DNA from 4 places in the Caballeronia sp. SBC1 genome. Region 4 is predicted to be linked to each of the others. Evidence: predicted binding sites of a transcription regulator. Region 4 holds the regulator's gene; each other region holds the start of a gene.

Region 1 (7,626 bases), on a different replicon from region 4:
TATAACCGTTCTTGGTCATGCCATTCACAATGCGATCGTAGTACTTCTCCAGGCCGCCTTTGCGTTTCCAGGCGGCCATCGCGCGGCGCAATTCGTCGGCTTCACCGGCAGTGAAGCCGGCAGCGATCATCGCGATCTGCATGACCTGTTCCTGAAAAATTGGCACGCCCAAGGTTCTGTCGAGCGCGACTTTCAGATCGTCGTTTGGAAAACTCACCGGCTCCAAACCCTGACGCCGCCGCAAATACGGATGCACCGCGCCACCCTGAATCGGACCGGGCCGTACGATCGCAACCTCGATCACCAGATCGTAAAACGTCTGCGGCCGCAGTCGCGGCAACATCGACATCTGCGCGCGCGACTCAATCTGGAATACGCCGATCGTGTCCGCCTGCGAGATCATCTCGTAGGTCGCCGGATCTTCACGAGGAATGTCCTGCATCTCGAAGCGCTCGCCGCGTTTCTCCGAAACCATATCGAGTGTGCGTCGAATGGCCGACAGCATGCCGAGCGCAAGCACATCGACTTTTAAAAGCCCCAGCGCTTCCAGATCGTCCTTGTCCCACTGGATCACGCTGCGATCCGGCATAGCTGCATTTTCGACAGGAACCAGCCGCGTGAGTTTTTCCCGGCTGATCACAAAACCGCCTGAATGCTGCGACAAATGCCGCGGAAAATTCAGCAATTGCGCCGCCAGCGCCGCCCACGATTGAATCAACACATTCTCTGGATCGAGCCCGGATTCAATGAAGCGCTGCAGCAGGTCATGACTGGTATCGAACCACTGATGCGACTTCGCAACGCGATCCACAATCTGCGGATCGACACCCAGCGCCTTGCCCGTTTCACGCAATGCGCCACGCGGCCGATACGTCGATACAGCCGCAGCAATCGCCGTACGATCACGCCCGTATTTACGATAGATGTACTGGATCACTTCCTCGCGCCGCTGATGCTCGAAGTCGACATCAATATCCGGCGGTTCACCGCGCTCTTTGCTGATAAACCGCTCGAACAGCATGTTGCTGCTCGCCGGGTCCACTTCGGTAACGCCGAGGCAATAACACACGGCGGAGTTCGCGGCGGAGCCACGCCCCTGACAAAGAATGTGTTCGCTGCGGGCAAAACGAACGAGGTCATAGACCGTGAGAAAGTACGCCTCGTATTTCATATACTCGATCAACTCGAGTTCATGTTCTATCTGAGCCTGCACCTTGTGCGGAATGCCGAGCGGAAAACGCCGATGCGCGCCGACATAGGTTTCCTGCCGCAAATAAGCAGCATGTGTAAATCCGGCTGGCACGATTTCATTCGGATACTCGTAGTGCAATTCATCGAGTGAAAACGTGCAGCGCTTGAGCACGTTGAGCGTTTCACCCAGCGTGTATTCCGGATAGAGATTCGCGAGCCGAAGCCGAGAACGCAAATGTTGCTCGGCGTTCGGCGTGAGGTCATAACCGCATTCTGACACCGGCTTGCCGATACGAATTGCCGTCATGGTGTCCTGCAGCGGCTTGCGCGACCGCACGTGCATCACCACGTTGCCGGTCGCTACCACGCGCACCTTATGAAACGCCGCCACGTGCTCAACGGTCCCCCGATGCATGTCATCGAGCGCGCGCTGGTGCAGCGTCAACCCAACCCACGCGCGTTGAGGAAACGTGGTGTCGAGCCATTCGATCTGGGCATCGAGCGCGGCCTGCTTTGCAGGGAAATCGGGCACCAGGATCGCGAGGCAATCCGGCATGCCGCGCAGATGCGCGAACTCTTTATCGGGCCGTGCGAGATCGTTTGGCGTGAGCAGGTACGCGCCTTTTTTCGACCGCATGCGAGCAATGGTGATGAGCTCCGACAAATTGCCGTATCCATTGCGGTTTGTCGCCAGCAAAATGAGTCCGAAGGCCGGCGAAAGATCTGCATTGACGAGCTTGAAATACGAGCCAATCACCAGCGGAAAGTTCAGTTTCTTCGCCTCCACATGCGCGCGTACAACACCCGCGAGCGAGCATTCGTCAGTGATCGCCAGACCGGCATAACCGAGTTGCGCCGCCCGCGCGACCAGCTCCTCTCCACGCGATGCCCCGTGAAGGAACGTGAAGTTGGAGAACGCGAAAAGCTCCGCATACGCGGGCAGCATGGAGAAGGTGGTATCCACGGCGCATCATCCAAACAGACCGTGGAGAAACCAGCGCGGATCTTCGGCCTCCGCACTACCGGGCCGCTCGCGATAAATCCAGTAGCAACTTTGATCGCTGGCTTGTGCGACGAAATAATCGCGGCTTGTCAGACCGCCATCGAACCATCCCGCCTCAATGCGCTCAGCCGGCGACACCAGTTTCAGCGACGACCCATAGAACGGCCGATGGTTTTTCATCATCAGTTGCAACGGCGTTTCAAGCAGCCACGCCGGACGCGGCAGATCGGACGGCACGGCTTCAAGCTTTTGCGGATGGGTGGTGTCGGTGACGGAGATCCATCGGTTCGCCTGCTCAGGCCGGTAATCCGATGAAGGCGCCGCACGCAGCACGTTCTCGGCGCCCAGCCGCGCAACCAGCAATTCAAGCAAGCGGTTGTGGTCTTCAGGTGAACCGCCGGGTTCGGGAAAAAGCGTTTCGGTAGGCGGTTCGGCAGGCTGTATTTTTGCGGCGCTCAGGCGCATGGCGATCACCGGGGCCACGAGTTCCGTGCGGCCAAGCCGCTCCTTGAACAAGCGCAGCAAATGTTCTTCGTGCCAGGTGGGTTCGGCGAGGGCGATCTGGATAACGGTGGGGTCGATGGCATCGCGGCCGCGCTCGTGTTCCAGCGTGAGCGTGGCGTGCGTGAGCGCCAGTTGCTGCGTGCTCAGCCAGCCGCACAGTTGCACGATCAGCCGGCGCGCGGAAAACAACATGGCTTCCGCATGCTCGATGCGATCGGGCAACTCGATGCGCGCGCTGAAAGCGGGCGGCACGGCCAGCCATTCATAGAGCTCGGGCGCGAGCCCATAAGCGCGATCAAGCGAATCCAGCAGTGCGACGCCGCAGCGTTTTTTAAGCCCCGCGCGCGGCAGGCGGCGAATGTCGTTCAGCGTCTTGCAACCTAGCCCGTTGAACCAGTCGGTGAAAGCCCGCACTTCCGGCGCGGTCTGAAACGGCAGCGTCCCGAGCTTGCGTTCGAGCGACGCCATTTTCAACACGCGCCGCTTGCCGAGGTGAGCGCTTCGGATGCTTTTGGCCAGCAGCCATGCGCCCTGGCCGGTCGGCGCCGTACTTAAACGCGCCGTCACGCCAATCGCATCAATAATGTCCCGCATCTGATGGCACAGCCGCACGATGCCGCCGAAGAGCCGCAAGCTCGCCGTGACGTCGATAACAATGGTTTCCTCATCGCAGAGCGCGACCATGGGTGAGAATTTCATCAGCGAAAAAGCTACCTCGCGCATCAAGTCGTTTTCTCGGCTCAGCTCGCGCTCGAACATGAGGGTGTCGGGCGAGAGTGTGAGGACGCCACCGCGTTTCATGCCTACGCACACGCCGGCCTCGCGAGCGCCCGGGTCTGCGATAAAAACCGTGTCGCGGTCGAGGACGACGCAGCCGTGTTCAGACCGGCGCGACCAGCGTGGACGGAACACTTCCAGCGACAACCGGGGTAGATGTATGCCGACGTACACGGGCATGGGGACTCAGCAGGACGGGAGAGGGTTGCAGGGTGATGGACAGTCTTTCGGCACGGATCGGGCCTTTGCGCTTGATGATGTCGACAGCAATACCGTCGCCGGCGGGCCGCACGCAGAGCCTCAACGTGGCCGGTGACGAGTCCGCCGCGCTCGCGAGCGGACGCACCATCAGGAACAGCGTTTCAGAGGATTGCGCGGCCATGTGCAGGCGCCGCAGAGATTCCGTGCGCGCGTATTGCTGCCAGAAGACGAGCGCGCCGCAACTGCCGGTCTTGAGAATTTGCTCGGCTGACCACAATGCGTCAGCCAGTTTCGATGCACGCACCTGAAGCAGCTTGTCGAGCGGCATACCCAGATACGCAAAAGCGAGAGAATTTGGACTATGAGGCGGTTGCACAAAGGCGATAGGGCGACGGCTCACCGCGGCAAGCGCCGGGCGTAACAGCCTGACTTCGCCCACGCCCGGCTGCTGCACCAGCAACTCGATCAGCGTTCCCAGGGGCCAGCCGCCGCCCGGCAGTTCGGCCGACAGCACGGCATAGCCCGTGTCGACCGTTTGCCCATGCGAGCGCGCGAGCTGCGACCCGCGCCACAAGGCGGGGTGGATGTCTTCGACGTTATTGAGCAGGGCAGACATGGTAAATTTCACTGTATGGATGTACAGTACTTTACCTTGAATTTGATCGCGCCTGAACTGCCCCTTTTAAAACGCGGGGAGATAGGTGGAGATAAGCGGGGAGAAAAATATGTCGAATGAATGGTTCGGAAACGGTAGGGAGAATGCGCGGTGACCATCCTGGTTGGCACGGCTTCGTGGACAGACCCCACGCTCATCAAGTGCAAGCGTTTTTATCCGCCCGGGTGTTCGAGCGCGGAGGCGCGGTTGCGGTATTACGCGTCCGTGTTCCCTTTGGTGGAGGTCGATTCCAGCTATTACGCCATGCCTAACGCCGCAAATTCGGTGTTGTGGGCTGATCGGACACCGCCTGGGTTTGTGTTCAACATCAAGGCGTTCCGATTGTTCACGGGACATCAGACCGCACGGGACATGTTTCCGCCGGACATGCAGCCGCACTTGCCGCAGAACGGCAAGACGAGCCTGTATTACAAGGATTTGCCCGGCGAGTTGCAGCAGGAATTATGGTGCCGCTACTTCGAAGCCGTTGAGCCGCTTCGTGCCGCGGCCAAACTCGGCGCGGTGCATTTCCAGTTCGCGCCGTGGGTGATCTGCAATCCCCACGGCATCCGGCATGTCGAACACTGCGCGGACGTCATGAGCGCAATGGACGGCTACACCATGGCGGTCGAGTTTCGCAACCAGACCTGGTTCGACGAAAAGCGCCGCGATTCCACGTTGGCCATGGAACGTGAGCGCGGGCTGGTGAATGTGGTGGTGGATGAGCCGCAGGGGTCGAGTAACAGCATCCCCGCCGTTTGGGAAACAACGCATCCGCAGCTGGCGTTGATTCGTATGCATGGACGCAATCAGGACACGTGGAATATCAAAGGCGCGGTTGCATCGTCGTCGAGATTCAACTACGAGTACAACGACGATGAACTCGATTCGCTAGCTAGCCAGATTATTAAAATTTCAAAAGCGGTTGAGCTGACGCATGTGGTTTTTAATACCAACTACGAGGACCAGGGGCAGAGGAATGCGCTGAAGCTGATGGGCATTCTTGGGACGAACGCGATCCCGCTATAATCTGTATTCCTGACTACTTTTCGCACCAAGTTGTACTCCAACGTCATGGCCACACGACACTCGGGCCGAGTTGCGCTAAAGCGAACTCGCGTACGTGCGATACGAAGGATTTCGATAACAGCGGAGCAGGCCGTTGAGCAGGCGTAAGCACGGCAAAGTCAGTGACGAGCGCCGGCTCAAAGCGTTTAAAGACCACGCCAGTACCGCGGTAGCCCCAAGCACTGATTGCATCTACGATGGCGACCCCTGCACCCCCTTCCACAAAAGAACAAATCACGTGTCCAACCTGACTTTCCATCTGAACGTTGACTTCGACGCCATGCGCCGCAAACAATGCGTCAATTTGCAAACGTGAGGTCACGCTGCGTGGATGCGCCACGAAACGCTCTCCAGAAAGATCAGTTGCCGTGACCGTTTCTAGTGCGCATAGCCGGTGTCCTGCGGGTAGTGCGCAGACCATACGCGTAGACATCAGGCGCTCGCCATGCGCGCTGGTGTGGTTCATCGAAAGCACTGCGAAACCGACGTCGCAGCGCTGTCCCATCACCATGTCCACCACGGTCCGGGACGAATGAGCCGCGAGAGACACATGGGAGTCCGGCTTGGACTTTAAATAGTCCGCAATGGCATGCGGTAGCAAAGACAGCGCAATTGATGGCGCTGCTGCTACCTGCAGCGTACCTCGACGAAGGTTTCGTATATCGTCGGCCGCGCGAGAGATTCGGTCAACACCTGCCAGCGATCGCTGCACTTCTTCAAAAAGCGCTTGTCCCTCCACTGTGGGATGCAGGCGCCCTTTAACACGATCAAACAGTTGGAACCCAACCGAACGTTCGAGATCGGACAGGAGCCGTGTGGTCGCTGGCTGCGAGATATGGAGCATCTCGCTTGCGAGCGTAACCGTCTGATAGAGCATCACAGCCCTGAAAGCTTCTAGCTGACGAATCTTCATATCTGAACCTATAACACAATGCTATCGACCGTGAAACAGAAAGTATTGTACAGCGCACTTTCGATTTAATAATCTACAGTTAATCCAATGCTATCAAGGTGTTGGGGCGAGGGGCACAGCTATAGTATTTCATGTCGTGATCTTGGGGTTTACCCAAAATGCCCCGCGCTGAAAGCGTTATTTGGACAGGGTGGGAGGAGGCGGGCGCTTGTTCGTGCATGGCTACATTGCTCGTCAGTCGCAACGTTTCAGCTCTTCATCTGTTCAGTATTGCGTCGCTGGGAGACAAGCGACTTTCAAGTAAAAGGGCTTCATTCAAACGGCGGTGTATGTATGCTTAAGAACATGGCGTGTCCATATCGGATACCTAATGATTGTTTCATCAAATCCAGCAAAGACCTGACAAGCCCGCGCACTCATGCGCGTCCGAAAAAATCTGGCTGGTCTGTACCTCTACGTTCTGTCCTCGACGCGCTCATCAAGCCGCACCCGGAAATCTCCACGCGAACAGCCAACACAAGTGCATTTGGCGAACTGTGTTCACTTCACAACGTGGAGACACAATGAGTACGACCGACATGACGAACACGACGGATACGCCCGGATCGAAGTCGCACGGTCGGTTGCACCCGGTGTTGATCGCATTAACCGTGATGCTGGCTGCCGCCTTGCTGACCCACTTCATCCCAGCTGGGAAATTTCAACGTGATGGAAGGCACGTGATTCCCGGTACATATCAGGTAATAGCGAAGGAGAATGGCCTGCCGGCGCTGCTGTCGCCGAGTGTTCCGAAGGCGAACGAATCTCCTGCCCATGCCGCTGGCGTGGTCAGCCTGTTCGCGGCAATTCCGTCAGGCTTTGTTGCGCAGGCGCCCTTGATTTTCATGTTGATGTTCGCAGGCGGCACGTTTGGCGTGTTGCGTGCGACAGGCGCAATCGACGCTGCGATAGATGACCTACTGCATGTTTCTTCCGGGAATGCGTACGTTCTGGTGACTGGAGCCCTCCTGTTGATCGCATGCGGGGCGACCTTCATGGGGTTCAGTTCTGAATATGTGGCAATCATGCCCCTTGTCCTGTCGCTGACAAGGCGCCTTAAATGCCCGAACCTCGTTGCAGCAGCCATCGTAGTTCTAGGGGCCGACATCGGGTATATCGCTTCGGTCACCAATCCCAATGCGCTCGCCGTTGCACAACCGCTGGCTGGTGTGCCGATCTTCAGCGGAATCCTTCCACGACTGGCAATTTTCGTCGTCATGTTGGGACTGGGTTTGGGCTACGTCATGCTCTATCTGCATCGTCTTCCAAAGGCTG
Region 2 (7,626 bases), on a different replicon from region 4:
GTTCGATGCTATCGCTGCCGGGGATCTGCGCCGTGAGCTGATTGTCACCTCGCGCGACGAGATGGGGCAACTGCTGTCGGGTCTCGCGAAGATGCAAGCCAGCCTCGTCAGCACAGTACGCACGGTGCGCTCGGGCAGTGAATCCATTGCATCGGCGACCAAGCAGATTGCGGCGGGCAATATCGATTTGTCCTCGCGCACGGAAGAGCAGGCGTCGGCGTTGCAGGAAACTGCTTCGAGCATGGACGAGTTGACCGGCACGGTGAAGCAGAACGCCGAAAACGCGCGTCAGGCAAGCTCGCTGGCCGCCAACGCATCGGACATTGCGAACAAGGGCAGCACGGTTGTTTCGCAAGTGGTCACCACCATGGGCGACATCAACCAGAGTTCAACGAAGATCGCCGACATCATCACGATCATCGAAGGCATTGCGTTCCAGACCAACATCCTCGCGTTGAATGCGGCGGTGGAAGCCGCGCGTGCTGGTGAACAAGGACGGGGTTTCGCAGTCGTGGCGGCAGAAGTTCGCAGCCTCGCGCAACGCTCGTCGGCGGCAGCGAAGGAGATCAAGGAGCTGATCAACACGTCGGTCTCGCGCGTGCAGACAGGCACGACGCTGGTTGGCGATGCGGGCCGCACGATGTCGGAAATCATCGGCGCGGTGCAGCGTGTGACGGACATCATGGGCGAGATCGCGGCTGCGTCCGAAGAGCAGAGCAGCGGCATTGAACAAGTGGCGCGCGCGATCACGCAAATGGATGAAGTGACTCAGCAAAATGCGGCGCTCGTGGAAGAAGCCGCGGCCGCGGCGCAATCGCTGGAGGATCAGGCGGGCGCGTTGAAGGGGGCCGTGTCGGTGTTCCAGTTGAACGACGGCGGTCTGGAAGTCAGCAAGACGGCGCTCGGCGCGAAGCCGGCGCGTGGCGTGCCGCATCGCGCGTTGGCGGTATCGAAGAAACGCGCGATTGCTGTGAGTTCGGGTTCGAGCACGACTCCGGTTGCGGTCGCCGCAGCGCTCAAGACACCGGTGCTGATCAAAGAGAAGTCGAAGCCCGTTGCATTGGCCGCTGCTGCTGATTGGGAGGCGTTTTAACCGACGTTGCATCCTGGCTAGCGGTCACCGGGAGGCGCTGGATGTTCGCGTCTCCCGGCCGCGACAGGTTCGCAATTCAATTCGCCAGGCGTGCGGATGCAGGGGACGGGCCGAGCTATTTACCGCCGCTTTGCAACCGCTGCATCACGCTCACTTTGCGGGCAATGCCGACGGACTCATTCGCCTGATGCGCCTTCTCTCGAGGAAGGTCCATAGCATCAACACGCCATACGTCGCGTATCGAAGAATAGTAGAGACGCTGCCAATCCACGCCGCATCTTCCCATTCGATATTCAGCAACAGCCGCACGGCATTCTCAGCCGTCAGACCCGCTCCCCATACAAGCGTCATTTTTCGAATGGCCGCTACGAGGTCGGGATTGTCGCGCCACCATTGATCGAACTTAGCCGTTCCTCCGTCCTGCTCGCGGGCTATGGTCGACCGCCCGAGATAAAATACGATCGGCTTTGCAAAGGCGAGCGAGATCAAAAACGCAATGCCGATCAAGCCCGAAATAATGGGTTCTTCGAAAAGGCGCGTATGGGGGTTATCGATAAAGAATGAAACCACTAGCGAGAACAACGTGCCGACCAGGACGATCGCGCTTAGCGCGTCGAAGTGACTAAAACGTAAAAGGTCCCACGTCATCCACGCAATTAGCGGCAGTGTGGAAGCGGCCAGTGCGCCGAGGTGGCCCCATTGCGGATACGCAAGGTGATAGGCGAGCCACGGCAAGAGCACGTTGATGCAGATCGCGGATAAATATCGGGCCCGGATGTTCATACGAATAGCCTGAGTGCCGAAGTTCAGACCTGCCGGGTTGCCGGCGCGGGACAAACAAAAATACCACGGGACGAATCAAGTGTCTCAGGCGTTTCACGCATCAGAGATGGCCCGAGCTGCAAAGACGACGGCGGCCATTAATGAACCGATAAGGACAACCTTCGGCGCACTCCTTTCGAGATTAAAACAAGGAGTGTTGCTGAGTTCCTAGCGCTGCTTAAGCGTTGATGCATCAAAGCATCGAAACGCGAGGCTGATGCGCGGCCCGTCAACTCCGCTCATCTTCGGTATGCCGTGATTGTGCGTGAATTGCGATGCGTAGCTCATCACGAGCACACTGCCCGCCTGCAGATCCACATTGAGCGTGCGGCCCTTGCCCGACTTCGCGCGGATTGTCATGCGGCGCGTCGCGCCCAGCGACAGGATTGCTATTGGCGCCTTCTGCACCAACCCTTGCGTCTTGTCGTTATGGGGCGCGACGCTGTCGTTGCCATCGCGATACAGATTCAAGCCGACGCTGTTGAACTGCGCGCCGGCAATCACGCGCACTTGTACCGCCGCTTCCATCAGGGGCTCCGGTAAATCCGCCGCATCCAGCGAGAAATGCGCCATCAGGCGTGGCACATCGACCTCGCGTTCGTACATCATCCGGCGCTGATTGCCCCACGTCACGTTGGCCAGCGTCTGCTCAAACCACGCGCGCGCAGTGGCTTGCGGGATCACGTCGGGCAGGTAGCGAATCCCGCTTTCGGTGTCTTCCACAAGCTCGAGCGGCACGGCATCGAACAGATCGTTTTGAAACACGACGATTCCTCTCCTGGCTAATCCGCCGCAAACGGCAATTCACCCTGAACCGATTGCGGCTCGGCAGCATACGATCCCGCCGGCAGCAACGCCGTCACGCGTACCCCGAGCAAACGCAGTCGACGGTCCAACGGCACGCGCTTCAGACACTCGGTCGCGGCGCGCCGGATCTCCGTTGCATCGGCTGTTGGAAATGGGACCGTCAGATCACGCGTGACCGTACTGAAGTCGTTGTAGCGCAGCTTGATGCCGACCGTGCGACCCTCGTACCCCTTGCGCCGCAGATCGTCGGCCACGCGCGTACAGAGGTCGGTAAACGCCGCCGAGAGTTCCGCGCGATCGTGGCGTGGATGCAGGTCGCGCTCGAAGGTGGTTTCGCGGCTCATCGACTTCGGCTCGGAGCTGACCACGACGGGCCGTTCGTCGAACCCCTGCGCCACGTCCAGGAGCCATGCCGAGTAAGTCCGGCCAAAGCGGGCCTGCAGTATCTCGGGGTCCGCACGCGCCAGATCACCGACGGTCTCAATGCCGATAGCCGCCAGTTTTTCATTCGCCTTCGGCCCGATGCCGTTCACCTTGCGTACCGGCAGCGGCCAGATTCGCAAGGGGATGTCGGCGGGGGTGAGGATCGTCAGGCCGTCGGGCTTATCCAGTTCCGAGCCGATCTTCGCCAGCAGCTTGTTCGGCGCGACGCTGATCGAACACGACAGCGCGGTCGCATCGCGCACGGCCTGCTTGATGCGTGCGGCGGTCTCGGCGGGGTCGCCCGGCAGGTCCGTCAGGTCGATGTAGATTTCATCGATGCCGCGGTTCTCGATCTGCGTGGTGAACGTGGCCACCGCCTCTTTGAAGAGGCGCGAGTAGTGCCGGTAAGAATCGAAGTCGGTGGGCAGCAAGATGGCGTCGGGCGCGAGCTGCGCGGCTTTCATCATGCCCATGGCGGAAAACACGCCGAGCGCGCGTGCTTCGTAGGTCGAGGTGGTGACAACGCCGCGGCCCGCGTAATCGCGCAGCCGTTTAAAGCGCCGAGTGCCGTCCGCCAGTGTTTCGGGCGTGGCGTTCCGGCCGCCGCCGATCACGACCGGCTGGCCGCGCAGTTCCGGGTAACGCAGCAGTTCAACGGACGCATAAAAGGCGTCCATGTCCAGATGCGCGATGTGCCGCGTGGCTGTCACCGCTGCGCTCCAGCACGCAAGCGGCTCAACGCGATTGGCGCATAGGAACCGGATGTACCGATATTTCCGCTGGGAACGGACATAATGAAAATAGCTGTATGGATGTACAGTATTTTACATCAAAAGCGTGGGGTGTCCTCTTGATACCTCAATCCGCCGATTCCTCAAGACGCAGGTATCTTCGACGCGCGTACGAATTCGATGAAGCGCGCCGCCACCGCGTTATCGCGTGTCGCTTGCCAAGCCAGCCCGACTTGCCAACGGGCGGCCGCATCGCGCAAGGGCAACACTCTGGCATCCCGCAGCAGATACTTCGCCCGGGACGGCAAAAATGCAGCGCCGACGCCTGCAGCGACAGCAGCCAGAACAGACTGGATATCATCCGTCTGCTGAATCACGCGCGGCACGAAACCATGCTCGCTGCACCAACGATCTATCTGCGCTGCCAGACCGGGGCCACTGCTGCGCGCGAGCGCGATCAAGCCGGGTTCGTTGAGCTCATCCAAATTTGACGGAAGGCGCTTCCATTTTGCGTGCTGAGGCACGGCAAGCGCCAATGCCTCGCTGAGCAACGGCACGCAAGACAACCCGCTATCGGCCGGCATGCGCAGGAAGCCCACATCAAGCTTCCCCGCGAGAAGCCGGCGGGTCTGCTCGGCTGAAGAAAGATCATTGAGCGACACGCTGACGTTCGGATTCAGTCTTCGAAATTCCGCGATCAGTTGCGGCGCCAGCGTCAAGGTCGAAAGCCCGAGACCGACACGCAAATATCCGCGCTTTCCACTGCTGGCTTCGCGCGCCCGTGCGACCAGTTCGTCCGCATCGCGTACCAGTGTTTGCGCGCCCGCAAGGAACTCGGCGCCGAATGACGTCAGTTCAGCGCCATGCCTGCCGCGTTCAAACAGCCGCGCCCCCAATGTGTCTTCCAATGCCGCTACCTGCTTGCTGAGGGCGGGTTGAGTGACATTAAGCGCTTCGGCAGCGCGCCCGAAATGGTGGAGTTCAGTCACGGTGAGGAAGGCCCGCAGAAGTTTAAGTTCCATTCCGTAAAGTAATTGAATATGTCGAATGATTCATTTTACTTATTGAAGGCCTGGCGGTCCAATGCACTCTTCAACGGGTTCTTCAATCAGGTGGTGAACGACATGTCTTTCCCCTTTCAGGTTGCGACAGTCCCGCTCATTTCGCTGCGCGGGAATGCATCGCAGAACGTTGCGAACGTGTCCGCGTGGCTTGAGGGTGCGGCGCTCAAAGGAATCTCGCTGGTTGTTTTCCCTGAAGCCAGTCTTGTGGGATACGCCGATACCCTGAACCTTCGTCGCCGTGAGCTTGCAACGCTGGCCGAGCCGCTCGACGGGCGTTCAATCGATCAAGTCGCCGATGCAGTCGAGCGCACCGGCGTGGCTGCGGGTGTCGGATTTATCGAGCGGGCAACGGATGGGAGGTTGTTCAACAGTTACGTGATTTGCATGCCGGGCGGCGTGCGTTGTTGTCATCGCAAACTGAACGCGGTCGAACACCCCGGCATCGAACGTGGCGAGCAGTACACGGTCCTGGATACGAAGTGGGGCGTCCGTATCGGCATTCTGATTGGCGCAGATAACTATCTGATCGAGAACGTTCGCACGACGGCGCTCATGGGCGCGACATTGCTTGTTGCGCCGCATCGGACATATGGTTCGGATGACCATCAGAAGCCTTCGTTACAGCCTCTTTCAACGCGGCAACGAACCCGGCCGCACGCCATGGAGAGCGTGGGCGAAGCCGACTGGTTGCGGCGGTCGTTGATCGCGCGAGCATCCGATAACGGATTGTTCGTAGTCTTTAGTAATGGTTCGGACGAGGGCAGTCATCAAAGTGGCATGATCATCGATCCTTTGGGGCGAGTGCTGGCCGATCAAGTGTGCTCATCCAACCCGATGGTTTCCGCAGAAGTGAACCCCAGTCTGATAGAGGGGAGCGTTGGCCAGCAATGCTTGGCGGCCCGTCGCTCTGACGCTAACGGGCCGCTCGTCCGTTCAATGCTGCCGCGCGTTAACGCGTTTGCGGACCGCAGTGGAACGCCGTTAAGAGGCGCGATTGCATTGAGCTTCGCTCAGGTCAGCCGCATCCGCCAGATGTAGCGTTCCACGCGTTCAGTGTTCGCCGTTGGCTGGGCCGATCGCGTCGAGTTCAGCAAGCACGGCGTCCGACAACCGTAACTGCGCCGCCTGCATGTTTTCCCGCAGATGCGCGAGCGACGACGTGCCCGGAATCAGCAGAATGTTGGGCGCGCGGTGCAGGAGCCAGGCGAGCGCCACCTGCATCGGTGTCGCGCCGATCGTTTGGGCGATAGTGGACAGCTCGGACGATTGAATCGGCGTGAACCCGCCAAGCGGGAAGAACGGCACAAACGCAATGCCCTGGCTCGCCAGCTCGTCGATCAGCGTATCGTCTTCTCGATGAACCAGGTTGTAGTGGTTCTGAACGCAGACAATTTTTGCAATGCCCTGCGCCTCGGCGATCTGGGCCGCGGTCACATTGCTCAGGCCGATATGGCGCACGAGCCCCTCGCGCTGGAGTTCGGCAAGCGCTGTAACCTGTTTTTCAATCGATCCTTCCGCCGGCGAATGAATATTCCCCATGATGCGCATATTGACCACGTCAAGCGTATCCAGGCCGAGATTGCGCAGGTTGTCGTGGACGCCGCGCCTGAGATCTTCCGGTTCCATCGCCGGTAGCCAGCCACCGTCTTCGCCGCGCACGGCGCCAAGCTTGGTGACGATCACAAGATCATCCCGGTACGGGTGAAGCGCTTCGCGAATGATCTGGTTGGTGACGTGCGGTCCGTAGAAATCGCTTGTATCGATGTGATCGACGCCCGACGCCACCGCTTCACGCAGAACGGCTATGGCTACATCACGATCCTTCGGCGGCCCGAACACGCCGGGGCCAGCCAGTTGCATGGCGCCGTAGCCCAGGCGATGCACCGGACGTCGGCCAAGCTCAAAAGTGGCGGTAGGGCTGAAATTCGACATGACGCGCTCTCCTTGATGAATGTGAAGCCAGTATGGCGGCGATTGTGTTGTTAGATAATCCGGTCTAAATTGCACGGGTTGTTTAAAAATGTGAACAGTGACCATGGAATTAAATGATCTTGCCGCGTTCATTTCAGTGGCTCGCGCCGGCGGTTTTCGCGATGCAGCCCGGATTAGCGGCGTCTCCGCCTCGAGTCTGAGCATTGCCGTGCGTCGTCTGGAGGCGAAACTCGGGCTGCGCTTGCTCAACCGGACCACTCGCAGCGTGGCCCCGACCGAACCCGGACTACGCCTTCTGGAAAAGCTGGCGCCGTTGTTCAGCGAGATGGAAGCGTCGCTGGATGTCCTGAACGGCTTCAGGGACAAGCCAAGCGGCACGCTGAAACTGAACGTGCCGTCGAGCACCGCGCGGATTGTGTTGCCAACCGTTATTGCGTCGTTCCTGAAGGCTTATCCGGACATCCGCGTGGAAGTCGTGGTCGAGGATGGTTTCGTCGATGTGCTGTCGATCGGCTGTGACGCGGGCATTCGTTATGACGAGCGGCTTGAGCAGGACATGATCGCCATTCCGATCGGGCCACGCGTGCAGCGGTTCGCGACGGCTGCTGCGCCGGAATATCTCGATACGCACGGCAGACCCGAGCACCCGCGCGAGTTGCTTTCGCATGCGTGCTTGCGCGGGCAGTTTGCCGGCGGCGCGAAGCCTACGTGGGATTTTGAGCGGGACGGGGAGGTGATACGGCTGGATCCTACG
Region 3 (7,626 bases), 1.1 Mb from region 4:
AATCAGCCGCCGAACTCACTGCACGGCGGCTTCCAGGGCTTCAGCCACAAGCTGTGGCAAGCGCGGCATACCGAGGACGCGTTGGTCCTCACGCTGGAATCGCCCGCTGGTGATAGCGGTTTTCCCGGCGCGCTCACCGTTCAGGTGACGTACACGTTCAGCGACGCGGGCGCACTCACGATCATCTACGATGCCTTCACGGATGCTCCCACGCCGCTCAATCTCACGAACCACGCGTACTTCAACTTGTCGGGCGTGGACTCGACGACTATTGATGACCACGAGATCGAGCTTGCCGCCGATCAGTTTTTTGCCATCGACGAACACACGATCCCGACCAAGCTGGAAGACGTTGCCGATACCCCGTTCGACTTCCGTACTGCTGCGCCTCTCGGACCGCGTCTCCATACCCGCGACAACGAGCAAGTGACGCTGGCGGGCGGCGGGATTGACCATTGTTTTGTGTTGCGCACTGAAGCGCCGGTCACCGAACTGCCGGAAATGCGGCGTGTCGCGGCCGTTTATCATCCGGGCAGCGGACGCGAACTGATTGTCTCGACCACCGAGCGCGGTTTGGTGTTCTACACCAGCAACAATCTTGAAGGCGTGCCGGGCAAGCATGGTCTGACCTATCACAAGCACGGCGCGCTCTGTCTCGAAGCGGGCGGCTTTCCAAATCAGATCAATATGGATGACGCGGAAGATGTCGTGTTGCGCCCCAACGAGCGATATAGGCAAATCACGCGCTACGCCATGCGTGTAAGGTAAGAACGTGCCACCCGCCATGCCGCTGATAGGACCCCGCCTACAGTCGAATAGGACTGTGACGGGCATCGGCGGGCGGACCTCTCATCGATACTGAATTCATTGAATCAGAGATCGAATGGAGGAAGACAATGCCTTATCTACTGGGATGGCTGCTTGGTGTGCCGGTGATCGTGTTGGTGATCCTGTATCTGATCTTTCACTGATCGCTGCACTACGCACAATATTGAACGTGAAAGCGCGAGACGCGGGTTCACGTGGATTGAACGAAGGCGTCGTTACAATACGACGCCTTTTTCAATTCCTCATTCCCCGAAGGATTCCGATGAAACGCGCTCTCTTCGCCTTGACGTTCATGACGTCGTTTGTTGCGTTGCTTGCTGCGCCTGCCCTGCATGCCGAGGAGATAGCCAGCGTCAACACGAATTTCCGCTTTACCGGCTCGGACCGTGTCACGGTCGAGGCTTACGATGACCCGGCTGTCACGGGCGTCACGTGTTACGTCTCCCGCGCGCGCACGGGCGGGGTTAAAGGAACGCTTGGAATAGCCGAAGACCCGTCTGAGGCATCGATTGCTTGCCGCCAGGTCGCGCCGATCAAGATCGATGCACCGCTCAAGCAGAAATCCGATGTGTTCTCGGAACGTATGTCGTTCATTTTCAAGACGCTGCATGTGGTGCGTATTGTCGATGCCAAGCGCAATACGCTGGTTTATCTGACGTATAGCGACCGGATTACCACCGGCAGCGCGAAGAACAGCGTGACAGCCGTGCCAATGCCTGCGGGCACGACCATTCCCGTCAAATAAGACGAGAGCGCCGGTTGGCCAGCCTTCGACTGAATAATTGAAAGCTGGCCTAAAGTTTTCCCTCCCCGCGCCGATATACAGACGAACGGCCGTCGCCCTCATGGCAACGCCGACTGTCTTCCCGCGCCGGTTCAGACCGACAAGCGGGATCGGGAACCGGGAAACATCATGGGTCAGATCACCCTTTCATTCAAAGACGAGACGATCGCGGCGCTACGTCGCGACTTCGAGACGTTGATTCGTCTGTCGCTCAAGTTCGACCCCCAATTCGTCACGCCCACGTTCGAAGATTTCCTGCGCGCAAAACTGCTCGACAACCCCACGCCGCTCACCGAACTGGCTGTCCAGCGAATGCTGCAAAACGGTCAGTACGCGTGGGCGAAACGGGCACTCGACAAGGAGTTTCCGGACGTCGTCGAAATGATGATGCGTCAAGCCGCGGAACACGGTTTCGGCTTCGCGGTGCGCTCGGACTGGAAACCGGACGATCTCGTGAAGGCATCGCGCGCGTGGGCCACGGCTATCGTGACCGAAGCGAACGGCGACCCGACGCAGATAGACACGCTCGCGGCCCAGATCAAGGAAGCGGCATCGGACATCCAGGAACTGGAGATGAAAATGCAGACGCCCGCATGGCGTCTCGCCGACTCACTGCGTCAACGCGTGTACGAAACCAAGATTGCGACCGAACACAGTGTGGGATCGACATCGCGCGAGAAGCTCGGTGAATTGCGCTGCCTGCTGCGCCTTGGCATGTTTCATGGGTCGATATCGAAGCAGGAAGCGCAGCAAGTGCTCGAGCAGATACGCATGATCAAGCCGGAGATTTTTATTGAAGAGCCATACGACGGTTTCACCCGCTTCGGCAACTGGCTGCGTGCGATTTTCACGCCGGAGCGCAAAGCGCCAAAGCCTTCGCGCGCTGAGCGTTGAGCCGGTCCCGAGCTCAACTGAAGCCCTTCACTCCCACATCTTCTTGAGCCGCGCGGCGATATCGACTTTCGCCTTTGCTGCAGCGGCCAGCCCCGCCGCCGTCGGCGCGCTGGGCTCAGGGACCAGCGGCCACGCGCACGCTTCGAACTGCGGCATCAGATGTGCGGGAATGAATCGCGTGCGCGCCGCCCAGACATGCCGGTCACCCATATGCGTCTGGTTGTGCACGTAGAAACGCTGCGGCGTGACAATGTGCAAATCCTCTTTCGCACGTGTCATGGCGACGTACAACAGCCGCCGTTCTTCGTCGATTTCCTCGTCGCTGCCCGTGCCCATATCGGACGGAATGCAGCCGTCCACGCCATTCAGCACGAACACGTTCTTCCACTCCTGGCCCTTGGCCGAATGGATGGTGGAGAGAATCAGATAATCCTCATCGATAAGCGGAACACCCGATTCGTCGCTGGTGGCATCGGGCGGATCGAGCGTCAGTTCGGTGAGAAAACGCTCGCGCGTGGGATACGTGGATGCGATGCTTTCCATCTGCAACACGTCGCCATGCCGGATGGACGCGTCTTCGTGATTGCGCTCCAGATGGGGTTCGTACCAGCGCCGGATCATCTCGAACTCAGCGGGCCAGCCGCTTTCGCGCGCGCAAACCTTCGACATCATAGTGACGAGCGCCGGCCAGTCTTCGCTCGCGCGCAACGGCGCGGCGAATCCGGCTAACGCGGCCGGCGTGTCACTGCGCTCGGCCACCTGATCAAGCACGCGTCCGGCGATTGCCGGCCCCACTCCCGGCAGCAACTGCAGCACGCGAAACCCGGCCACGCGATCACGCGGGTTCTCACCCCAACGCAATACCGCGAGCACGTCCTTCACGTGAACGGAATCGAGAAACTTCAGCCCGCCGAACTTCACGAACGGAATGTTGCGCCGCGTGAGTTCGATTTCGAGCGCGGCGCTATGATGCGCGGCGCGAAACAGCACCGCTTGCTGCTTCAGCGTCATGCCGCCTTCACGCGCCTCCAGCACCTGCTCGACGATATACCGCGCCTGATCGGCTTCGTCAGCCACCGAAACAATGCGCGGCCGTTGCGCCGAAGCCTTGTCGGTCCACAAGTTCTTCGTATAACGCTCGGCGGCGAGTCCGATCACCGCATTCGATGCCGCCAGAATGGGCTGCGTCGAGCGGTAATTGCGCTCGAGCGTCACGCATTTCGCGGGCGGATTGAAGTGACTCGGGAAGTCGAGGATATTGCGTACCGTCGCGCCGCGAAACGAATAGATGGACTGGGCGTCGTCACCGACTACGGTCAGGCCGCGGCCGTCGGGTTTCATCGATAGCAGGATGGACGCCTGTAGCTTGTTCGTGTCCTGGTATTCATCGACGAGCACATGGTCGAAACGGCTCGACAGATCCGCGGCAATGGACGGCTCGGCAGCGAGATGCGACCAGTAGAGCAGCAAGTCGTCGTAGTCGAGCACGCTTTGCTGCTGCTTCGCGTTGACGTACGCGGCGAACAACCGTCGCAGATCGTCCTCCCATTCGCGGCACCACGGGAACGCCTGGTCGAGCACCGTGGCAAGCGAAGCGCCGGTGTTGACCACGCGCGAATAGATGGAGAAGCACGTGGACTTGGCCGGAAAGCGCTTTTCCTTCGCCGATAACCCGAGTTCATGCCGCACGAGGTTCATGAGATCGGCGGAATCCTCGCGATCGTTGATGGTGAACGACGGCGACAACCCCACGAGATCCGCGTAATCGCGCAACAAACGCGCGCCCACGCTGTGGAAGGTCCCGGACCACGTGAGGCCCTGCGCGATCACGCTCCGATTACCCAAAGCGTTCACCGCAATACGCGTCACGCGCCGGGTCATCTCGCTGGCTGCGCGCCGCGAGAACGTCAGCAAAAGTATTCGATGCGGGTCCGCGCCCTTCACCAGCAAATGCGCCACGCGATGCGCCAGCGTATTCGTCTTGCCCGATCCCGCCCCCGCGATCACCAACAGCGCGCCGGCAGGGTCGCCAGCGTTCGATGCTTGCGTGCCGTACTCGACCGCTTCCCTTTGGGCGTCGTTCAGTTTGGTCAGGTACGACGCGATTTCTTCCCGCGCCGGCTTGGGCGCGAGATCGTCGTCGGTGGCGGAATTAAGCGTGAGCACGTCGCAAGGGCTTTAAAAAAGGGTGACGCACACTGTATATCCATACAACTCATTCACGCAAGCAACTGATGCAACAGGCTTTTGGCCCTATAAAAAATGGCCCGGTGCGCTTACGCGCACCGGGCCATCGTCATTTCCCTGCAACGGGATCTACCGCGAATCAGTCCGCTTTCTTCGCGTTTTTCAGGTTCGCATCGGCGGCGGCTTCATTCGCCTTCGCCTGGGATTCCGTCTTTTTCTTGTCGGCCTTGGCCTGCGCTACATTTGCGTCCTTATCCGCTTCGGCCTGCTTCTTCGCCGCTTTCTTCTCGGCGTGCGTGGGTTCGGCCGTGGTCTGCGTCTGCGCGACCGACACAGTAGCGGCCGTCGCGAATGCGCCCGCGAGCAACGCTGCGAACAAGCGCTTCGTGGTCATGGTCATGAATTCCTCCTTACCAGCGGCCCCGCTTAAGGGGCCGCGTTCAATTCATCAAGCTTAAAACTTAGTGCTGCAGGCCCGTATCCTTCGGACCATCCGGCTCGGCGGACTTCAGTTGGTCGTTGGCGGTCTGCCTGTCGGCCTTCTTGTTGATCTTCGCGTTGCGCACCTGCTCCTTGTATTGCGCCTTCGCTTCCTTGTTCGTCGCCTTCAGATCCTGCTTCGATGCCTTCTTCGACGCCTTGTATTCAGCACTAGCCTGCGCGTTGGCATTGCGCTTCACAACCAGCGGATCGGTAGGCGCCGGTGCGACGATATTCTGCGGCGGCGGCGCGGTTTGCGCGGCCATCTGGCCGGCATCGGCAGCGGCAGGCTGCGCGGTCTGCGCGAACGCGGACGCGGACAGACCCATGGCGACAAAAGCGGTACCCAACAGCATTTTCTTGACTTGCGACATATTCATTTCCTCTCTGGCAGTTTTTATTCCGGGCGGCCGATTGCAACCATTGCAATCAACCGCGACGCCCAAGCGATGTGTGTTGTGTCCTCAAACACCGCGCGCCGCAAATACCCGTCTACACTTCTGATGACCGGCATGACGCGTAAAAAGCCGCGTAAAAAACGCACCGATCACTATGACTGACCCGGGGCCGGACGCTGGAGTTCGCAAAAACACGTCATTGTTACCGAAGGTTTCACTTACTGACATATTGCAAACAGCCATACGCTCCGATATCCGGGAGTCTGGGCTGTAGACGCACTTTGCGTGCCCGGCTGGTTTATCATGGGCGCCCTTTCCGCCCCACCCTGCAAAGACCGCTCACATGCCGCGACTCGAATTCACGCTCACGGGCGACTACGTCGAACTTCACAACCTGCTCAAGCTGATGGGCCTGGCCGACAGCGGCGGCTCGGCGAAAGCGCGCGTCGCCGAGGGCGAGGTGAAGGTTGACGGCAAGATCGAGTTGCGCAAGACATGCAAGATCCGCGCGGGCCAGACAGTGGTTATCGAAGACACCACGATCAAGGTTCAGAAACCGAAATGATCGGTGCAAGCGATGCGTAAGCGAGATGGATGATGTCAAATACCGCGTCGTTATCGACATAAACGCAATCAAGCAATAAGCTAGACGGCTTTCGTTCCCTTTCGCCGCTTTCAGCTTGTTGACGGTTGCAGCCAGCTTTTCAAGTTGGCGCGCTTCAAAACCGAGACTTCAAGCTGAGATTTGAAGCCGGGTTTCAAAGCTGAAATTCAAAGCAGAAATTCAAAGCGGAGCTTCAGCTCAATCAGGCTGGAGCGCGGCCGGAACGAGCGGGCGATGCAGGACCGGTAACGGTTCGCTGCATCGCCCGTTGCCGTTTTTGCGCGGTTGTTGCCGTGCAGCAAAGCATCCAGATAATCCGTCATGCCATCCAGAATGATCCGCGCGAACGCGCCGCCAAGCCTTTCCCGTCATGCCGTCGATACCGCGAGGCTCGCCGCGCCGCTCGCCATCTCGCAACTGGCGCAAATGGCGATGGGCGTCACCGACACCATCCTGCTCGGCTCGCTCGGCCCCGATTCCCTCGCGGCCGGCGGCCTGGGCGCAAACCTGTTCTTCGTGGTCGTGGTGCTGCTGCAAGGCGTGCTGACGTCGGTGAGCGTCTCCGTCTCGCACGCGCGTGGCGCGAACAACGATCACCTCGTGCCGAATATCTACTGGACCGGGGTGGTGCTGTCGCTGCTGCTCGCGATTCCCGCATTCACGCTGCTGAGCTTCGCCGAACCGATCCTGCTCGCGTTCCACGAACCCGCCATGCTCGCCAAAAATGTCGGCGAATATTGCGCGATCCTGCGCTGGGGTGCGCCGGGCAGCCTGCTCGGGATCGGCATGATGCGCGCGTTCCTGCCGGCTATCGGTGCGGCGAAGCGGCTGCTGTGGGTATCGATTGGTGGCGTGTTCGTGAACGGGTTTCTCAACTACGGCCTGATCCACGGCGCCTACGGCCTGCCCGAACTCGGTTTTCTCGGCTCGGCAGTCGCTACCACGATCACCGTCTGGCTAACGGCGCTGGTGCTGATCGCGTTCCTGCATTTGCGTGCTCGATACAAACATTTTGTGGTGGCGTCACGGCCGCGCCTGCCGCTGATGGGCGAATTATTCGGCATCGGCTGGCCGGTTGCGATCACCTACGGCGTCGAATCCACGCTGTTTCTCGCCACCGGGATGACTGTCGGCACGCTCGGCGAAGCCCCGCTCGCAGCGCACCAGATCGCGCTGAACGTGGCGTCGGTGGCGTTCATGGTGCCGCTGGCTATCGGCCAGGCGGCAAACGTGCGCGTGGGCTACTGGATCGGCGCAGGACAGCCGCTGGCCGCTCGCCACGCCGGGTTCGTGGCAATTGCGCTAGGCGTGGCATTCATGGCGATGTCGGGCTGCGTGCTGGTGCTGGCGCCGCATGCGATCGTCGGGCTGTATCTCCATCTCCATGACCCGAAGAACGCCCAGACCGTCGCGCTGGCTGCGTCGCTGCTGGGCGTGGCGGCCGTGTTCCA
Region 4 (7,626 bases):
ATCCGGATACCGGTCAAGCGCTTCCGTCGAAATGCCGATGTCCGCCTCGCCATTGATGATCATCTGCGCGATCTGTTGCGGACTGCCCTGACGCAGCGCGAGATGGACCTTCGGGAATACCTCGGTGAACTGGCGGATCACTTTAGGCAACGCGTAACGCGCCTGCGTGTGAGTGGTCGCCACCACCAAATGGCCGTTGTCCTGATCGGCGAACTGGCGGGCGACGCGGCGCAGATTCTCGGCATCGAGCAGCATGCGCTCGATTACCTGATGCACCTCTTTACCCGGCTCGGTCAAGCCCGTGAGACGCTTGCCGCGCCGGATGAAGATATCGACGCCGAGTTCGTCCTCGAGATCCTTGATCTGCTTCGACACACCCGATTGCGACGTGTAAAGCACGTTCGCGACCTCGGTCAGATTCATGTTCTGCCGGACGGCTTCGCGTACGAAACGCAATTGCTGGAAGTTCATGTCAGCCTCTCTTTTTCAGTATGCTTGATTCAACAGGCTCAATGCGCCGGGAACACGCGCAGAACACGCGGCACGGCGGTCACGCCATCGCCGATATTCAGATTCAATCCACGCCAGGTTTCGCGATCCAGTTCCGCTTCCAGCACGTTGCCTTCAGCGCCTTCCAGATCCACACGCACCGAACCGCCCAGCGTCACGACACGGCGGACATCGACTACGATGCCATCGCGATGACCGGTAGCGATTGGGAACAGCGTCAGGTCGTGCGGCCGTACGTAAGCGAACGCCGGACCCGCGAAATTCGCAACGGTCGCAATCGGCTGCGCGGCGCCCTGCGCCACAAAACCGTTCGCATCCACGCTGCCCTTGAGCCGGTTCGCCGCGCCGAGAAACTCGTACACAAACGACGTCTGCGGATGATCATAGACGTCTTGCGGACTGCCCACCTGCTCCACATGCCCACGATTGAGCACGACGATCCGGTCCGCGACTTCAAGCGCCTCTTCCTGATCGTGCGTGACGAAAATAGTCGATATATGCAGGTCGTCGTGCAACCGCCGCAGCCAGCTACGGAGTTCCTTGCGGACCTTGGCATCGAGTGCGCCGAACGGCTCGTCGAGCAGCAGCACCTTCGGTTCCACGGCCAGCGCCCGGGCCAGCGCGATCCGTTGCCGCTGTCCGCCTGAAAGCTCCGATGGAAACCGTTGCGCCAGCCAGTCGAGCTGCACGAGTTTCAGCAATTCATGCACTTTCTCGCGGATCACGGATTCCGACGGCCGCTCCTTGCGCGGTTTCACGCGCAGGCCGAACGCCACGTTCTCGAACACGGTCATGTGGCGGAACAGCGCGTAATGCTGGAACACGAAGCCGACCTGCCGTTCCCGCGCGCCCACGGCCGCCACGTCCTCGCCGTTCAGCACGACCGAACCGGCGTCCGCGTATTCCAGCCCCGCGATCACGCGCAGCAGCGTGGTCTTGCCACAGCCCGACGGCCCGAGCAGCGCGACGAGCTCGCCCGACGGGAAGTCGAGCGAGACGTTATCCAGCGCGACGAAATCGCCGAAGCGCTTCTGCAAATTGCGAACGATGATGCTCATGGTGATTTTCGCCTTCTAGTTCTGGATTGACGCGACCGGCAAATCGATGGGCCGCGCCTGCACTGCTTCGACCGATTGCGACATGCGGCGCTCGGCAAGCAGCTTCAGGGCGAGCGTGACCAGCGCGAGCAGCGCAAGCAGCGACGCCACGGCGAATGCCGCCGAAAAGTTGTATTCGTTGTAGAGAATTTCTACATGCAGCGGCATGGTGTCGGTTTGTCCGCGAATATGGCCCGATACGACCGATACCGCGCCGAACTCGCCCATCGCCCGCGCGTTGCAGAGAATCACGCCGTACAGCAAACCCCATTTCACGTTCGGCAGCGTCACACGGCGGAAGATCTGCCAGCCCGAAGCGCCGAGTACGTGCGCGGCTTCTTCTTCGTCGTTGCCTTGCGCCTGCATCAGTGGGATCAGTTCGCGTGCGACGAACGGGAATGTGACGAAAATGGTGGCGAGCACAATGCCGGGAACCGCGAAGATGATCTGCACATCGTGGTCGATGAGCCAAGGACCGAACCAGCCTTGCGCACCGAACATCAGCACATAGATCAGGCCCGAGACGACCGGTGACACCGAGAATGGCAAATCAATGAGCGTCGTGAGGAAGGCCTTGCCGCGGAATTCGAACTTCGCGATAGACCAGGACGCCGTCAGGCCGAAAACCACGTTCAGCGGCACAGCGATAGCAGCGACGATCAGCGTGAGCTTGATGGCGGACCACGCGTCGGGGTCTTTCAGTGAATCGAAGTAATAGTCCACGCCCTTCGCGAACGCTTGTGCAAACACGGCAACGAGCGGCACGACGAGAAACAGCGCCAGGAAAATCAGCGCGACGGCTGTCAGGATCCAGCGCACGGCACGGGGTTCGGTAACCGGATCAAGCCTGTGCTCAGTCACGCGGGCTGTGGTGTCATTCACAGTTTTCTGGTTGACGGTGCTCATGCTTTCGCCCCGTCGATATGCAATGCACTGGCCGAAGCGGGCGCAGGACCTGCTCCACCGCGACTCGTGCGACGTTGCAGGAACCATTGCAGCGTGTTGATCAGCAGCAGCATCAGGAACGAAACGCACAGCATCACCACGGCGATCGCGGTCGCCCCGGCGTAGTCGTACTGTTCAAGCTTCGTAATGATCAGTAGCGACGTGATTTCGGACTTCATCGGCACATTGCCCGCGATGAAAATCACCGACCCGTATTCGCCCAGTGCACGCGCGAACGCGAGCGCGAACCCGGTCAAAATCGCGGGAAACAGCGACGGCAGCACCACGCGGCGAAACGTCAGCCAGCGCGTGGCGCCAAGGCACGCGGCCGCTTCTTCCTGCTCGCGCTCGAAATCTTCCAGCACGGGCTGCACGGTGCGCACCACGAATGGCAAGCCGATAAACGTCAGCGCCACGAGCACGCCCAACGGCGTGAACGCCACCTTGATCCCGAGCGGCGCGAGAAACTGGCCGATCCAGCCATTCGGCGCATACACTGCGGCAAGCGCAATGCCGGCAACGGAAGTCGGCAACGCGAACGGCAGATCGACGACAGCATCTACCACCCGTTTGAACGGGAACGTGTAGCGCACGAGCACCCACGCCACAAGGAAACCGAATACGGCGTTGATCAGCGCACCACCGAGGGCAGCTGTAAACGTCAGCCGATACGACGCCAGCACGCGCGGCGCCGTGACCGCGCGCACGAATGTCGCCCAGTCAAGCGTGGCGGTCTTGGCAAAGGTCGCCGCAAGCGGAATCAGCACCACGAGGCTCAAATACGCCACCGTGATCCCAAGCGTCAGGCCGAAGCCCGGCAGTGCGCTGGGCTTACGGAAAGTGAAGGTCGTCATGCGTGAATCATCCAGTTCCGCCGCGCCGCGGGGACGGCGCTTCGGGGTCGAGCTTCGGGTTGATTTCAAGGCCGTCTGTGCGGCCGTAGTGTTGTTCGTTGCTTCTTCTTTACGACTACAGCACCGCGAGCGCAAAAGCGCCGGCGATGCTGCCTTTCGAGCCGCTATGCTTACTGCGGCTGATAGATCGAATCGAACACGCCGCCATCGGCGAAATGCGTTTTTTGCGCCTTGGTCCAGCCACCAAACGAGTCGTCGATGGTGTAAAGCTTGATCTTCGGGAACTGCTTCGTCAGCGCGGCAGGAACTGCCGTGGAACGCGGCCGATAGAAATTGCGCGCCGCGATCTCCTGGCCTTCCTCGCTATACAGATACTTGAGGTACGCCTCAGCCAGCTTGCGCGTACCGTGACGATCCACGACCTTGTCGACGACCGCCACCGGCGGCTCGGCCAGGATGCTCACCGACGGCACCACAATCTCGAACTTGTCCGAGCCAAATTCCTTCAACGACAGGAACGCCTCGTTTTCCCAGGCGATCAACACGTCGCCCTGTCCGCGTTGTACGAAACTGGTGGTGGCGCCCCGTGCGCCCGAATCCAGCACGCCGGCGTTCTTATAGAGCTTCGTCACGAAGTCCTTCGCGGTCGTTGCATTGCCGCCAGGCAGATGTTCTGCATACGCCCACGCCGCGAGGTAATTCCAGCGCGCGCCGCCCGAGGTCTTCGGATTCGGCGTCACGATAGACACGCCCGGCTTGAGCAGATCCGGCCAGTCCTTGATCTGCTTCGGGTTGCCTTTGCGCACAAGAAACACGATGGTCGATGTGTACGGCGATGCGTTGTCCGGCAAGCGCTTCTGCCAGTCCGGGGCAACCAGCCCCTTGGTTGCGAGCGCATCGATGTCGTAAGCAAGCGCCAGCGTCACTACGTCAGCCTGCAACCCGTCGAGGACCGAGCGCGCCTGACCGCCCGAACCGCCGTGCGATTGTTTGAACGTGACGGTTTCACCGGTTTCAGCCTTCCATTTCTTGCCGAAAGCCTGATTGAATTCCTGGTACAACTCACGCGTCGGGTCGTAGGACACATTGAGGAACGACGTGTCGGCGTGCGCTTGCGAAATCGTTCCCGCGATCATCCCAGTCGCCGACGCTGCCCCGATCACCGCCGTGGCAAACACCTTCCTTGCACGTGCACTCCACCCCGAATTCCGACTCAGCATTGCCCCGTTCCCCGTCTTATGTGTTTGAGCAGCCGAGTCTATCGACGAGCTTTCATTATTAAAAATAATTGTTATTCATTCTTTTAGATCAAAAAGTGCTAATGAAGGCTGGAAGCGGCGTTGCGGCCATCAAACTGCCGTTGCAGCACCGTTTTGTGGTCTGTGTGTGGTTCTGACGACGTCGAACTTAAAGTAAAGCTTGAAAAGCGCCGAATACTGTATAAAACTACAGGCATCTGTTCATCCATACAGTGGACGACCGGCCATACAAGGGGCAAAAGCACGTGACCAAAATGAGCAAACTGACTGCGCGGCAGCAAGAGGTTTTCGAACTGATCCAGCGCGCGATCGAACGCACGGGGTTTCCGCCCACGCGCGCCGAGATTGCAGCCGAACTTGGTTTTAGCTCCGCTAATTCCGCCGAAGAGCATCTTCGGGCGCTGGCGCGTAAAGGGGTGATCGAATTGGCCGCGGGTTCATCGCGCGGCATTCGCTTGCTGACCAACGGCGGCCTTGACGACGGGCCTCATCAGTTCACGTTGCCGCACGCCAGCATCATGCAGTTGTCCTTGCCGCTGGTCGGGCGCGTGGCAGCCGGTAGCCCGATCCTCGCGCAGGAACACATCTCCCAGCATTACGCTTGCGACCCGGCACTGTTCTCCAGCAAACCGGACTATCTGTTGAAAGTGCGCGGTCTTTCCATGCGCGACGCAGGCATCTTCGACGGTGATTTGCTTGCGGTGCAGAAGAAAAACGAGGCAAAGGACGGGCAGATTGTCGTGGCGCGACTCGGCGACGACGTAACGGTTAAACGCTGGAAGCGTCGTCCAGACGGTGTCGAACTGATCGCTGAAAATCCTGATTACGAGAACATCTTCGTGGCCTCAGGCAGCGACGACTTTGCGCTGGAAGGTATTGCAGTCGGGTTGATTCGTTCCGGCGAGCTTTGATTTCTGATTTGATCTTGTTTGCTGATTTCTGATTTGCAGCGCGGCGGTGAATGTTCCGGGTATTTTCCGGGTGTTCCCAGTGTTCCCGCTTCCAGCCGCGCTGTGCTTGAATTCCGGCCCTATAAAGCGTGACGGACATCGCATTCGCGATGAACCGGCGCGCGTCCTATTGTTATCGATCATCGGTTATCGGAGAAACATCATGGAACGATTCGCCCGGCTGTTTTCTACTTCTTTTTTATCCGCATCGTTCGCGCCGACGGCACGTGCGCCACTGTCGTTCCGGCAATTCCGCGAGTTCGGCCGTTTGCGGCATCTGCGCTCGCTGATCTCCTGCAAGACATCGAAGCCCGTTGACACCCCCGATCTCTTCGACGAACTGCCCGTTCTACCCTCGCGGCAGCCGGCGTTCGCCCGGGTATCGCTGAGCGCGTCGGTGCATACGCAGGCCGAGCAACGTGCGCCGGTGCGGGTTTATCGCGGCGAGTCGCGGGTCATCATGGTCGGCAATATTGAAGCGGTATCGCGCATGATCGACCGCTGTATCGACGAGGAGCGGGCAGGCGTTGAAGGCGGATTGCTCGCCTGATTTTAAGAAGCAATGATATTTACAGGGATAACGCGGGGATAATTCTGGCGCCGTTGCGGTCCATCTAGGGGTTGAGTCGTCTCCAGTCTCTGCTCTTGCATTCGAGCCGCATCCACTTCATCAGCCAAAAGGCCCCTTAGCGTATGTCCCGTACCAGCAAGTCCGTTGTTATTACGTTGTTGGTTGTGGCCGTCGTGGCCGTACTCGGTGTGATTTATGCGTCGCCGTATATCGCGCTAGACCGGTTGAAACGCGCCGCCGACGCACGCGACGCCGAAACCGTGAATCAGTACGTCGACTTTCCGTTGCTGCGTGAAAGTCTGAAGGACCAGGTCGGCCAGTTGCTGACCCGCAAGATCGACATACAGAAGAGCGGTAATCCGTTGGCGATGATCGGCGCCATGATTGGCGCGGCGCTAATCGGCCCGCTGGTCGATTCGTATGCAACGCCCGACGGCGTGGCCGCTATTCTCAATGGCATACCGCCAAGGGGCGATCCAGGCGAGAAACCGCCAGTCCCGTCCGAGTCGAGCGGCGCGGTTGTCGGTGCTCCGGGAGCCCCACAGGCGCCCCAACCCGCCGCGCCCGCCCAACCGGCACCTGCCGTCGCTTCGCCGTCCGCACCAAAATCGCCGCCGCAAACCACGGCGGGGTATCGAAGTTTCGATACTTTCGCGGTGAACTACCAGCATGGAGCCGGCGATGCACGCTATTCAGCCATTCTCCGGCGCTACGGGTTGTTTTCGTGGAAACTGGTCGCAGTGGAGTTGAACGACGACTAGGCGAGCCGTCAGCTTTCTTGCAGCAACGGGACTGTCCGTCCAGCTGCTGCTGTCTGCCCACCACTATCTGCCGATTGCCGGCTTGCTAGCTGAAAGCGGCACCGGTTTAGCCGCCTGCCGCTCTCAGCAGGCCCGTGGCCACATCAGACATTCGCCTCGGCTTTCGCGGGTTTCGCCGCATGCGCGGCATCCTCCTGCTCGGCAGATGTGCCCGTCGGCGACACCGCCACCAGAATGCTGCAAGACACCCGATCCATGAGCGGCGTGTTGCCCGAGCCCATCCACCAGCGTGCAAGGCCCGTGCGGCACCGATGTCCCACCACTACCAAATCCACTTGCAAGCTCTGAGCGAGCCCGGCAATTTCATCGATCGGATGGCCGAACGCAAAGTGGCCCTGCGCTGGCACGCCCCGCTCGGTCAGCCATTCCACGCCTTCGCGCAGGATGTCCCGGGCGGCGTCTTCGAAACGGCCGCACGCCATATCGGTGAGAAGGCCGGCGCTTTGGGCGATGCTGGAACGCATGTCGACAACGGCAAGCACATGCGTTTCGGCTTTCAGGTCGAGCGCGAGATTCGCGCCGTCACGTAACGCCTTACGCCCTTCGCGGGATCCGTCGTAACACAACAGGATTTTTCGGTAGCTCGCCATGGTGGTTCTCCGCGCTGCACAACGGCAGC

Evidence for each region. The regulator LexA, encoded in region 4, represses DNA repair genes until DNA is damaged. The targets are predictions, from matches to a motif close to ACTGTATNNNNATACAGT.
Region 1: the regulator LexA is predicted to act here: its motif matches at 4,303-4,320, upstream of imuA (translesion DNA synthesis-associated protein ImuA).
Region 2: the regulator LexA is predicted to act here: its motif matches at 3,949-3,966, upstream of dinB (DNA polymerase IV).
Region 3: the regulator LexA is predicted to act here: its motif matches at 4,704-4,721, upstream of SBC1_RS12325 (ATP-dependent helicase).

The regions. Positions count from the first base shown of each region.
Region 1 is NZ_CP049157.1:1,283,792-1,291,417, forward strand. It holds gene SBC1_RS23790 (error-prone DNA polymerase) at 1-2,155, opposite strand, end outside; gene SBC1_RS23795 (DNA polymerase Y family protein) at 2,162-3,655, opposite strand; gene imuA (translesion DNA synthesis-associated protein ImuA) at 3,579-4,292, opposite strand; gene SBC1_RS23805 (DUF72 domain-containing protein) at 4,443-5,360, shown strand; gene SBC1_RS23810 (LysR substrate-binding domain-containing protein) at 5,404-6,312, opposite strand; gene SBC1_RS23815 (YfcC family protein) at 6,876-7,626, shown strand, end outside.
Region 2 is NZ_CP049158.1:539,284-546,909, forward strand. It holds gene SBC1_RS29375 (methyl-accepting chemotaxis protein) at 1-1,093, shown strand, start outside; gene SBC1_RS29380 (VC0807 family protein) at 1,244-1,876, opposite strand; gene SBC1_RS29385 (alpha-ketoglutarate-dependent dioxygenase AlkB) at 2,084-2,680, opposite strand; gene dinB (DNA polymerase IV) at 2,698-3,822, opposite strand; gene SBC1_RS29395 (LysR family transcriptional regulator) at 4,020-4,898, opposite strand; gene SBC1_RS29400 (nitrilase-related carbon-nitrogen hydrolase) at 5,001-5,978, shown strand; gene SBC1_RS29405 (aldo/keto reductase family oxidoreductase) at 5,991-6,872, opposite strand; gene SBC1_RS29410 (LysR family transcriptional regulator) at 6,976-7,626, shown strand, end outside.
Region 3 is NZ_CP049156.1:2,783,885-2,791,510, forward strand. It holds gene SBC1_RS12310 (aldose epimerase family protein) at 1-768, shown strand, start outside; gene SBC1_RS12315 (CreA family protein) at 1,091-1,573, shown strand; gene SBC1_RS12320 (DUF4088 family protein) at 1,742-2,506, shown strand; gene SBC1_RS12325 (ATP-dependent helicase) at 2,534-4,612, opposite strand; gene SBC1_RS12330 (hypothetical protein) at 4,833-5,093, opposite strand; gene SBC1_RS12335 (hypothetical protein) at 5,155-5,547, opposite strand; gene SBC1_RS12340 (RNA-binding S4 domain-containing protein) at 5,915-6,136, shown strand; gene SBC1_RS12345 (hypothetical protein) at 6,343-6,498, opposite strand; gene SBC1_RS12350 (MATE family efflux transporter) at 6,497-7,626, shown strand, end outside.
Region 4 is NZ_CP049156.1:1,635,914-1,643,539, reverse strand. It holds gene SBC1_RS07275 (CysB family HTH-type transcriptional regulator) at 1-471, opposite strand, end outside; gene SBC1_RS07270 (sulfate/molybdate ABC transporter ATP-binding protein) at 510-1,568, opposite strand; gene cysW (sulfate ABC transporter permease subunit CysW) at 1,584-2,513, opposite strand; gene cysT (sulfate ABC transporter permease subunit CysT) at 2,510-3,406, opposite strand; gene SBC1_RS07255 (sulfate ABC transporter substrate-binding protein) at 3,577-4,626, opposite strand; gene lexA (transcriptional repressor LexA) at 4,920-5,576, shown strand; gene SBC1_RS07245 (hypothetical protein) at 5,779-6,165, shown strand; gene SBC1_RS07240 (DUF2939 domain-containing protein) at 6,309-6,947, shown strand; gene SBC1_RS07235 (universal stress protein) at 7,091-7,597, opposite strand.